DNA from 3 places in the Bradyrhizobium sp. WSM4872 genome. Region 3 is predicted to be linked to each of the others. Evidence: riboswitches for the same ligand, from Rfam matches in the RefSeq annotation. Region 3 holds a riboswitch; each other region holds the start of a gene.
The links. A riboswitch is a leader RNA that binds a small molecule or an ion and turns the genes downstream of it on or off. The one in region 3 is predicted to bind cobalamin.

Region 1 (3,270 bases), on a different contig from region 3:
TCAACGTCGACAGCTGGGCGATGGATCGCGGGACGATCTCGCATCTCGTCAGTCGCGGCATTGACGCAGATGTCGTGCTGACCGAAGGCTCGATGGGCCTGTTCGACGGCGTCGCCCCGCGTGGCGTCTGCGGCACCGGGGCGACCGCCGACATCGCGGAGATGCTGGAGTGGCCGGTGCTGCTGGTGATCGATCCCTCGGGACAGGCGCAAACGGCGGCGGCGATCGCCGCTGGCCTTCGTGACTACCGTCCCGGTGTGCGCCTTGCAGGCGTCGTGCTCAATCGCGTTGCCAGCCCGCGCCACGAAGCCCTCGTGCGACGTGCGCTGCTGGACGCCGGCATCACCGTGTTTGGCGCGCTGCCGCGCCATGCCGAGATCAGTCTGCCGAAGCGGCATCTCGGGCTGGTCCAGGCTGAGGAGCAGGCGGAAATCGGCAAGCTGATCGACGAGGCCGCGCGCTTCGTCGCCGAGCATGTCGATCTCGACGCAGTGCTGCGTTCGGCTGCCACCTGGTCGCCGCAACCTGCCGCAAGCGGCGTCAACGTGACGCCGCCCGGCCAGCGCATTGCGCTCGCCCGTGACGCTGCATTCTCCTTCGTCTATCCGCATATGCTGGAAGCGTGGCGCGCGGCGGGCGCAGAGATCTCGACATTCTCGCCGCTGGCTGACGAAGGCCCCGATGCGGGCGCGGATGTGTGCTGGCTGCCTGGCGGCTATCCCGAGCTGCACGCCGGCAAGATCGCGGCCAATGCGCGCTTCCGCAGCGGATTGCGCGCCTTCGCCGAAACGCGCCCGGTGCACGGTGAGTGCGGAGGCTATATGGTGCTGGGCACCGCTTTGACCGACGCCGAGGGCATCAGCCACGAGATGACCGGGCTGCTCGGCCTGGAGACGAGCTTTGCCAAACGCCGCATGCATCTGGGCTATCGTCTGGCCGAGCTTGCCACGCCGATGCCGGGTCATCAGGCCGGCGCACGCCTGCGTGGCCACGAATTCCACTATTCGACGATCCTGGCGCAACCCGACACGCCGCTGGCGGTCGTGCACGACGCGACAGGCGCGGTCATCGCCGAGACCGGCTCGCGGCGGGGACAAGCCACCGGCACGTTCTTCCATCTGATCGCGGAGGATCGGTGAGCGGTTTTGTTTCCTTCGTCTCCGCCGGCCCCGGCGATCCCGAGCTCCTCACGCTCAAGGGTGCCGCGCGCCTGCGCGAGGCCGACGTCGTGCTCTATGACGATCTTGCTTCAGGCGCGATCCTCGATCTGGCCCGGCCCGGTGCCAATCTCGTCGCGGTGGGAAAGCGGGCGGGACGCCCCTCGACCAAGCAGCACCATGTCAACCGGCTGCTGGTCGACTATGCCGTGACAGGCGCGCGCGTGGTGCGATTGAAGTCGGGCGATGCCGGCATCTTCGGCCGACTCGAGGAGGAGCTCGAGACGCTGCGGGAAGCGGGCATCCGCTACGAGATCATTCCCGGTGTCACCACGGCCTGCGTCGCTGCGGCTCAGGCGGGGATTCCCCTGACCCGGCGCCATACCTCGCGCCGGGTGCAGTTCATTACCGGCGCGGACGTCACCGGCGAGCTGCCGCCAGACCTCAATTGGGCGGCGCTGGCCGATCCGGAGGCGACGACCGTAGTCTATATGGGCCGCCGGACGTTTCCGGCGCTTGTCGCGAAATTGATCGAGCATGGCCTCGCCCCAACCACGCCGGCGTTGTTTGCCGAATCGCTCGGCCGTCCCGATGAGCGGCTGGTCCGCACCACCATTTCTGAACTTGCCGAGCAGCTTGCGCGGGGCGGGGCGGCCTCCACGGCGGCCGTCATCCTGTTCGGCGCGCTGGCCGGGGATTATCCGTCATGACGCTCTCGGCAGCCCTTCGCCCCTTGACGCCCGGCTGGCGAAAGGGGCACACAGGAGACGCATGGTGCTCGACGCGGCGCAAAGCGCCGGAGCATAATCGGGAATGGGGATGGGCGGACCCAGTTGCGGCGCCCAAAACCCCAGCCGCCCCCGCGACTGTAAGCGGTGAGGGACTTCGATCAGCCACTGGGCCGCAAGGCGCGGGAAGGCCGGAGACTCCCAGTGAACCGCGAGCCAGGAGACCGGCCGTGCACGTTTTGAGGCCAAGGCCGTCGGGTGTGACGGCAAGAAGGATCTGAGCCATGCATATCGAACCCGGACTAGTCTCGGACGCCAAGCTCGTGCTGAGTTACGCAACCGGCATCGCCGTGGGCGGTGTTGCCTTGAAGCTCGCGGTCGAGACCGTGCGCGAGCAGGGCATCATTTCGTTCGCGGCGCGCACGCTCGCCGCCACGGGACTCGTGTTTATCTTCTTTGAGATCCTGCCGCACTTCCCGGTCGGCGTCTCCGAAGTGCACTTCATCCTCGGCTCGACCTTGTTCCTGCTGTTTGGAGCTGCGCCTGCGGCCTTCGGCCTCGCGTTCGGCCTGCTGTTCCAGGGCATCTTCTTCGAGCCGCCCGACTTGCCGCAATATGGCATGAACGTCACCACGCTGCTGGTGCCGCTGTTCGGGATCCAGGCGATCGCCACGGGAATTATTTCGCGCAACACGGCCTATGTCGATCTGAAGTACCGCCAGGCGCTGGCGCTTTCGACGACCTATCAGGCGGGTGTCATCGCCTGGGTGGCGTTCTGGGCGATTTATGGATCGGGCTTCGGCGCGACTAACCTCGCCAACATCGCCACCTTCGCGGCGTCCTATGCGCTCGTCATCGTGATCGAGCCGCTCGCCGATCTTGGCGTGCTGGCGCTGGCGAAGTCGCTGCGCGGCGTCACCGCAGCCGGCCTCGTCACTCCGCGTTTGCACAACGCGGCCTAGAGACACGCGAATGGGCGGCCGTTATGGCCGCCCTTCGCAGCTACGATGCTCACGCTCTCCCTGATAGGCATCGGTTGCGGCGATCCCGAGCAGCTCACGCGTGCCGCGATTACCGCCATCAACGCGGCCGATCTCGTCCTGATCCCGCGCAAGGGGACTGCCAAATCCGACCTCGCCGATCTCAGGCAGGCGATCTGCGCGGATGTGCTCACCAGCGACACGACCCATATTGCCGAGTTCGATCTGCCCGTCCGCGACGCCGCTGAAGCGGACTATCGCAAGGGCGTGGACGATTGGCACGATGCCGTCGCCGCTGCCTGGTCGCAGACGATCGCAGATCATCTCGAAGGCGAGGGCAAGGTCGCGCTGCTGATCTGGGGCGATCCCTCGCTTTACGACTCCTCGCTGCGCATTGCGCGGCGG
Region 2 (3,270 bases), on a different contig from region 3:
AGATAGCTTGAGGACAGCGTCGTGACCAAGCGGTTGTCAAAGCCGGCGATATTCGCATCCCAGATCAAGTCGGTGATGTTGCCGACCAGGCGTTGGCTGTGCGCGACATAGAAGCGCTCACGGTCCACCAGGTTCGTACCGGAATTGAACGCCTCGATCTCATTGTTGAACCAGGTGCGCTCTGCGCCGTAACCATAGGCCTGGCTTTTCAGCGTCAGGTCGGGCGCCAGCTTCAGCTCGAAACCGCCGCGCAGCCAGACCTCCTTCGCTACGTTCTTGTTGTCGAGCACGTTGTAGTTGGTGTTGAAGGTGCGGTCGTCGATCGTGACGGCCCCAAGATCAGTCTTGTTGAAATAACTGCCGGACACGATGCCCGTCGTCGCATGCGAGCCGCTGAAGGCGATCGGCACCAGCGGCACGCCCCAATAGGCTTTCGAGCGATCCTCGCGGTACTCGATGGCGCCCCAGACCTTGAGGCTGTCGGAGATGCGGTAGTTGAGCTGGCCCGACACGTCGAGCGTCTTGGTGTTGGTGTCGTCGGCAAAGCCGTTGAGCGAGGAACGGCTGACGTCAAAGCGATAATCGAGCCCCTGCACATTGGTGCTGCCGCCCGAGCCGTAATGCGCCCGGAACGAGTTCAGTGAGTCCCAGGAGAAATCCGCCTCGTTCCGGATCGGACCGGTGTGCGGCTGCTTGGTGACGAAGTTGATCGCGCCGCCGGCGGCGCCCTCGCCTGACATCAGCGACGCCGGACCCTTCAGGAATTCGACGGCCTCCAGATTGGCCGTGTCGGTGATCCGCGAGGTCATGTTCTGCGGACCGATCTTGATGCCGTTGTAGAGCGTGTTGATCTGGCTGTTGGTGAAGCCGCGCATGGAGAAAGCCGAAGGCTCGGCCGGATTGTCGCCGGATGTGACGCCCACCGCGCCCTGCGCGACGTCGGACACGGTGCGGTAGCCCTGCTCGCGCATGGTTGCGGCCGAGATCACCTCCACGGTCGCGGGCGTTTCGCGCACGGTCAGGCCAAGGCGCGAGGCGCTTTCCGCAACGGCATTGGTGTTGAGCGGCGTCTGTGCTGCCGCGGTCGGCACGACAAGCTTAGGCGTTACAGATGCGACCGTTGGCCTGCGCGCAGCCGCGCGGCGCGGGCCCTGCGCCTCCCGCGCGGCGGGCTTGGCCGGCTTGCGGGATTGGGCGGGCGTTACCTCGACCGGCGGCAGAGGTTCGCGGGCCTGCTGCGCCAGCGCGGCGGGCGGATCAAGCACGGCAAAGGATGTCAGCACGGCGGATGCGAGCAGGAACGCGCGCGGTCGTACAATACGAACAGGAGACACGGTCTTGGACCTCGGTATGACGTCAGTGGCACGTCACAGCGAACCAAGGTCCCATCTTCGGGCTTATAAGCCTTCCGATGAAGCCGAATGTCTGTACTCCCCGACCGACATCTTCGCGTGTGACCACGGCTGACGGCAGGTCTCCTGGCTCGCGGGTCAGTACCTTGCGTCGCCTTCCCGGGACCGAGACACCCAGTGGCACGTGACGCAAGATTCGCCGCTTACAGTTGCGGGGGCAGCCACGGCATTGGGGACAATGTCCCCGCACCGCATTCCCTTTTCATCCCCTCTCGGGGAAACCGTCGCGAGCATCTAGGATTACGATCCAGACAGAGTCAATGTATCAGTTGCCGCGTTAGTGCCACGGCGACCAATTTCCCTGGAGATAAGCATGGAAGGCGAGACCTTCCTCTGGCTGATACGACACGCGCCCGTCGATGGCGTCACGGGGACGATCCATGCGGCGGACGCGCCGGCCGATCTCGGCGATCGCGCGCAGCTGGAGGCGCTGCGGCAGCGCCTGCCGCGGGACGCCGCGAGCTATGCGAGCCCGTCGCGGCGCACGATCGAGACGACCCGCGCGCTGGGGCTCGAGCCGCTGCAGCTGGACGAATTCAGCGAGCAGAACTTTGGCGACTGGACCGGCCGTCGGCATGACGAACTCGCCGCGACCGGTGGCGAGGCCTATGCACGGTTCTGGAACGATCCGGCGCGCGGACGGCCCCCGGGCGGCGAAAGCTTTGAGGATCAGGTCGCGCGGGTCCGGCTGGGTCTGTCGAAGATCGGCGCCGGGGCTGCAACGCTCGTCGTGCATTCCGGCACGATCCGCGCGGCGCTGTGCATCGCGCTGGATCTGACGCCTCAAGCGGCGCTCCGCTTCGTGATCGATCCGCTGTCGCTGACCCGGATCGACCGGCTCGCGACCGGCTGGCGCGTCGTCTGTGTCAATCAGCAGACGACTTGATCAGGCCGGTCGGTCAGGCACATTGGCCTGCGCAAAGGTCGCCATGCCGTTGTGGAGCGCACAGGCCGACCGCACCAGCGGCAGCGCGATGGCCGCGCCCGATCCTTCGCCGAGCCTGAGATCGAGGCTGATCAGCGGTTGCACGTTGAGCGCGCGAAGCACCAGCCGATGCCCCTGCTCGGCGGACTGATGCGAGGCCAGCAGGAACGGCTGGCACGACGGGTTGAGCCGCGCCGCCGCCAGCGCCGCGACCGACACGATAAAGCCGTCGATCAACACGGGGATGCGGCGCTGTGCAGCCGCGATAATAGCACCGCAGATAGCCGCGATCTCGAGACCGCCGACGGCGCACAGGATCTTTTCGGGCGAAGCGCCTGCAATGCCATGGCGCGCGATCGCAGCGTCGATCACCCGCGCCTTGTGCGCACGGCCAGCCGCGTCGATGCCGGTGCCGCTGCCCGCGATCTCCTCCGCGCTCACGCCGAGCAAGCCGGCCGCGATCGCCGCCGAAGTCGTGGTGTTGCCGATGCCCATTTCGCCGAAGATCAAAAGATCGGGCTGGCCGGCCTGCGCGCGGGTCACTGCACGTCGGCCGGCTTCGAACGCAAATGCCAGCTCCGTGGGGGTGAGCGCAGCTTCGACGCTGAAATCGCGCGTGCCGTTGCGCGGCTTGTCGGTCACGATTCCAGCCATCTCCTCCTGCGCCAGCGTGCCGGCGTCGATAACCTGAAGGCTGGAGCCTAGCTCACGCGCGAGCACCGAGATCGCGGCACCGCCGGAGGCGAAATTCGCCAGCATCGCGATGGTCACTTCTTTCGGATAGGCCGAGACGCCCTGCGCGACGACGCCGTGATCGCCGGCGAAGATGATGATCGGCACCCGCGCCGCGCGCGGTTGCTCGGTCGCTTGCAGGCCTGCAAGCTCGATCGCGAGCTGCTCGAGCCGGCCGAGCGCGCCGGCCGGTTTGGTCAG
Region 3 (3,270 bases):
GTCGGTCGTCCCGCCGCCACTTCATTTCCCTCCGAAGCTTGTTATACCACAAGCCCGTTTTGGCAAGCCTCCAGCGAGTCCTCCGCGCAGCTAGCGTTGCAGCCATGAGCGAGGCTTGCACAAACCTCCAGTCGGGGTGTGTGACCGGAGGTTTGCCGAGATCCAACGTAGACCTGCGTCCGTTGGCGGTTTTTTGTCGCCGCCGGTTGAGGAAGCGTCAGCCTCGCTTGCCCCCGCGCTGACGTGCCAAACAAACCGACGGACGCTTCCAGCGTCAAGTCGCGACTGACTCTCGCAAGAGGGCCCGAGGGCTCGTAGCCTGAAATTGAAGCGAGCTGTTGCTGTCGCAGATGCAACATGGTCTCAGACCCGGGACAGCCGAATTGGGCAAATTGCCCAACATTGAGCGCGTCTGCGTTTGGCACGGCATTTGAAAGGGATCGCCCATGGCATCGCTCGCCTAAGGAGTCGGAAGGCATGGCTTACAAGATCGTCGCTTCGCAATGCACCGTTTGTGGCGCATGTGAGTTCGAGTGTCCCAACGCGGCGATCAGTCTGAAGCGCGACATTTACGTTATCGATGCCAAAAAATGTACGGAGTGCGAGGGCCATTGCGACACGCCGCAATGCGCGGTGGTCTGTCCGGTCCCTGACACCTGTGTCCCGTCCAAGACAGGATAGGCAGCCCGCGACCAAAAGGCCTCATCGCTCGATTTCGCGAACGAAGTTGTAGATGTGGGACCTTGAGGAGACCACGACCGCATGGGGCGCATCGAGGTCGATTAACATCGTTATGAGCTTAAGACGCTGAGCGACTCCGAGGAACCCCTCAAAGGGCTCTGTCGGAGGACACCGTCGAAATTGTCACGAACAAGGACAAGGCCCTCGATGCTCAGTGGCCGCGTTAAGGCCTATCATCGCTGGCCGCGAGTCGAGGCGAGGCAGACCGGCGTCGAGCGGCCACGGACGCATCGAAGCCGGCGCAAAAGTCGCTCAGCACGTGAACACCTATTGCACCGAGAAGATCATCTTGGCCAACCTCACGGAGGCGGACGACCTCGTGCCTGGTCGGGCCGCCGAACACCAAGGAGCCGACCTGATCATCCGTGCGGTCCTGGAGCAATCCGGCTTTCGAAATGTCTAGGGAGCCTCGTGGGCTGTGACCAAACGGATGCCGGCCGAGATGATCGCACCTTCCTGACGCGCTGGTTCGAAAAGCTGCTGACGGAAAAGGTCGCCTCCTCGCGATCACACAGATACCGAAAGCGGCCCGGGTTCGTTCCGGTCGTGGAGCTCAACCCTTACGCGAGCAAGGAGCGAATGCATTCACAGCGGAGCCTCGACAGATCCGGGCGTGTTCACCAGGCCGCGAGCAAGACCGTCGTGCCCGCCTAGTGCGCTCGTAATCGCTTGGGCAATATCGCAGCGAGAATCGGTAGGTTGACGCATCGATCCTCGTGCGCATAATTCAAGCCGTCGCGGTCTCCGGATTTCGTTTGATCTGGAGCTAAGAGGGAAGCCGGTGCAATGCCGGCGCTGCCCCCGCAACTGTAAGCGGCGAGCCGCTGTCCAACGAAGTCACTGAAGCCATGCGGCTTCGGGAAGGCCGGACAGCAGCGACGACCCGTGAGCCAGGAGACCTGCCTCGACAAGATATCGTCCACGGGCGGGGCGTCCCGGTGTGCGCCAAGCAGTTGTCGCTCACGCGATGTTCGCTGTCTGCGTCCGCCATGGCCTTTGCCCCAACATGGGGTCTAAGCTATGTCAATCCTTTCGCTTCCCGTTGCCACACTGGGGACGTCACGCATCGGCCCACGACGCGAACTCAAATTCGCGCTCGAGAGCTACTGGGCGGGAAAATCCAGCGAAGCCGAGCTCCTCGAGGCGGGGAGTGGACTTCGTGCCGCTAATTGGGCACGGCAGAAATCCCGCGGTGCGACCGTCATTCCTTCGAATGACTTCTCGCTCTACGACCATGTGCTCGATACCAGCCTAATGGTCGGCGCCATTCCCGACGTTTACGGCTGGAACGAAGGTCCTGTGTCGCTCAAAACCTACTTCACCATGGCGCGTGGCGCTCAAGACGGTGGTCACGCTCAGCATGGGCCCGGCGTAGCCGCACAGGAGATGACGAAGTGGTTCGATACGAACTACCACTACATGGTGCCGGAATTTCACCAGGATCAGATCTTTAAGTATGCCTCTCGGAAGCCGATCGAGGAATATGAGGAGGCAAGAAGCCTCGGCTATCAGACGCGGCCCGTCCTAGTGGGCCCAGTCACTTTCCTGAAGCTCGGCAAAAGCGTAAATCCCGCCTTCAATCCGCTGTCGCTGCTTGATCGACTCCTCCCCGTCTATGTCGATGTTCTCCGCGAACTAGCCTCGCGCGGCGCTGAATGGGTTCAGCTCGACGAGCCATGCCTAGTGATGGACGTCGACGAAGCATCTCGGGCCGCTGTCCGCCGGGCCTATGCTCATTTCGCTAAGGCCGTGCCGACCCTTAAAATCATGCTGGCCACATACTTCGGGGGTGTCGGCGACAATCTTGAAACAGTATTGGCCTTGCCCGTTGCCGGGGTTCATGTCGACCTGGTTCGTGCACCTGACCAGTTGGACGCGATTGTCGCCAGAGCAGGTAGAGATCTCGTGGTCTCGCTCGGTGTCGTTGATGGTCGCAACGTGTGGCGCTCTAATCTGCCGGCGCTACTCGACCAACTTGCTCCTATGGTCAAAAAACTGGGCAGGGACCGTGTTCAGATTGCCCCCTCCTGCTCGCTGCTACATGTTCCGACCGACATTGAACTAGAGATCGATCTCGATCCCAATCTGAAGACGTGGTTGGCGTTCTCAGTGCAGAAGATCAAGGAACTTTCGATATTGGGCAAAGCGCTGGCTGGCTATGCTGCCGACGTGGCCGATGAACTCACGCTCTCAGAGGATGCATCCGTCACCCGCGAAACATCGCCGAAGATCCACAGTGCGAACGTCGCCGGACGAATGGCCGCGATCGACGATAGCATGCGTCGCCGTCGCAGTGCGTTCACCCAGCGCGCCGACGTCCAACGCGTCGCCTTCGCATTGCCGATGTTTCCAACCACAACCATCGGATCCTTCCCGCAAACGGCGGACGTCCGCAATGCGCGTGCAGCTCATGCGCGGGGAGCGCTGAATGACACGCAGTACGAGCAGCTTCTGAAAGCGGAGACAGCCCATACCGTGCATTGGCAGGAAGATATCGGCCTGGACGTGCTCGTACACGGTGAGTTCGAG

Region 1: another riboswitch for cobalamin. It lies ahead of AC0L3C_RS09200 (energy-coupling factor ABC transporter permease); the one in region 3 lies ahead of metE (5-methyltetrahydropteroyltriglutamate--homocysteine S-methyltransferase).
Region 2: another riboswitch for cobalamin. It lies ahead of AC0L3C_RS09220 (TonB-dependent receptor); the one in region 3 lies ahead of metE (5-methyltetrahydropteroyltriglutamate--homocysteine S-methyltransferase).

Annotation. Positions count from the first base shown of each region.
Region 1 is NZ_JBVVPT010000005.1:35,344-38,613, forward strand. It holds gene AC0L3C_RS09190 (cobyrinate a,c-diamide synthase) at 1-1,139, shown strand, start outside; gene cobA (uroporphyrinogen-III C-methyltransferase) at 1,136-1,867, shown strand; cobalamin riboswitch at 1,913-2,132, shown strand; gene AC0L3C_RS09200 (energy-coupling factor ABC transporter permease) at 2,170-2,847, shown strand; gene cobF (precorrin-6A synthase (deacetylating)) at 2,893-3,270, shown strand, end outside.
Region 2 is NZ_JBVVPT010000005.1:39,082-42,351, reverse strand. It holds gene AC0L3C_RS09220 (TonB-dependent receptor) at 1-1,334, opposite strand, end outside; cobalamin riboswitch at 1,452-1,653, opposite strand; gene AC0L3C_RS09215 (histidine phosphatase family protein) at 1,726-2,298, shown strand; gene cobT (nicotinate-nucleotide--dimethylbenzimidazole phosphoribosyltransferase) at 2,299-3,270, opposite strand, start outside.
Region 3 is NZ_JBVVPT010000014.1:85,766-89,035, forward strand. It holds gene AC0L3C_RS20020 (4Fe-4S binding protein) at 478-681, shown strand; cobalamin riboswitch at 1,463-1,662, shown strand; gene metE (5-methyltetrahydropteroyltriglutamate--homocysteine S-methyltransferase) at 1,762-3,270, shown strand, end outside.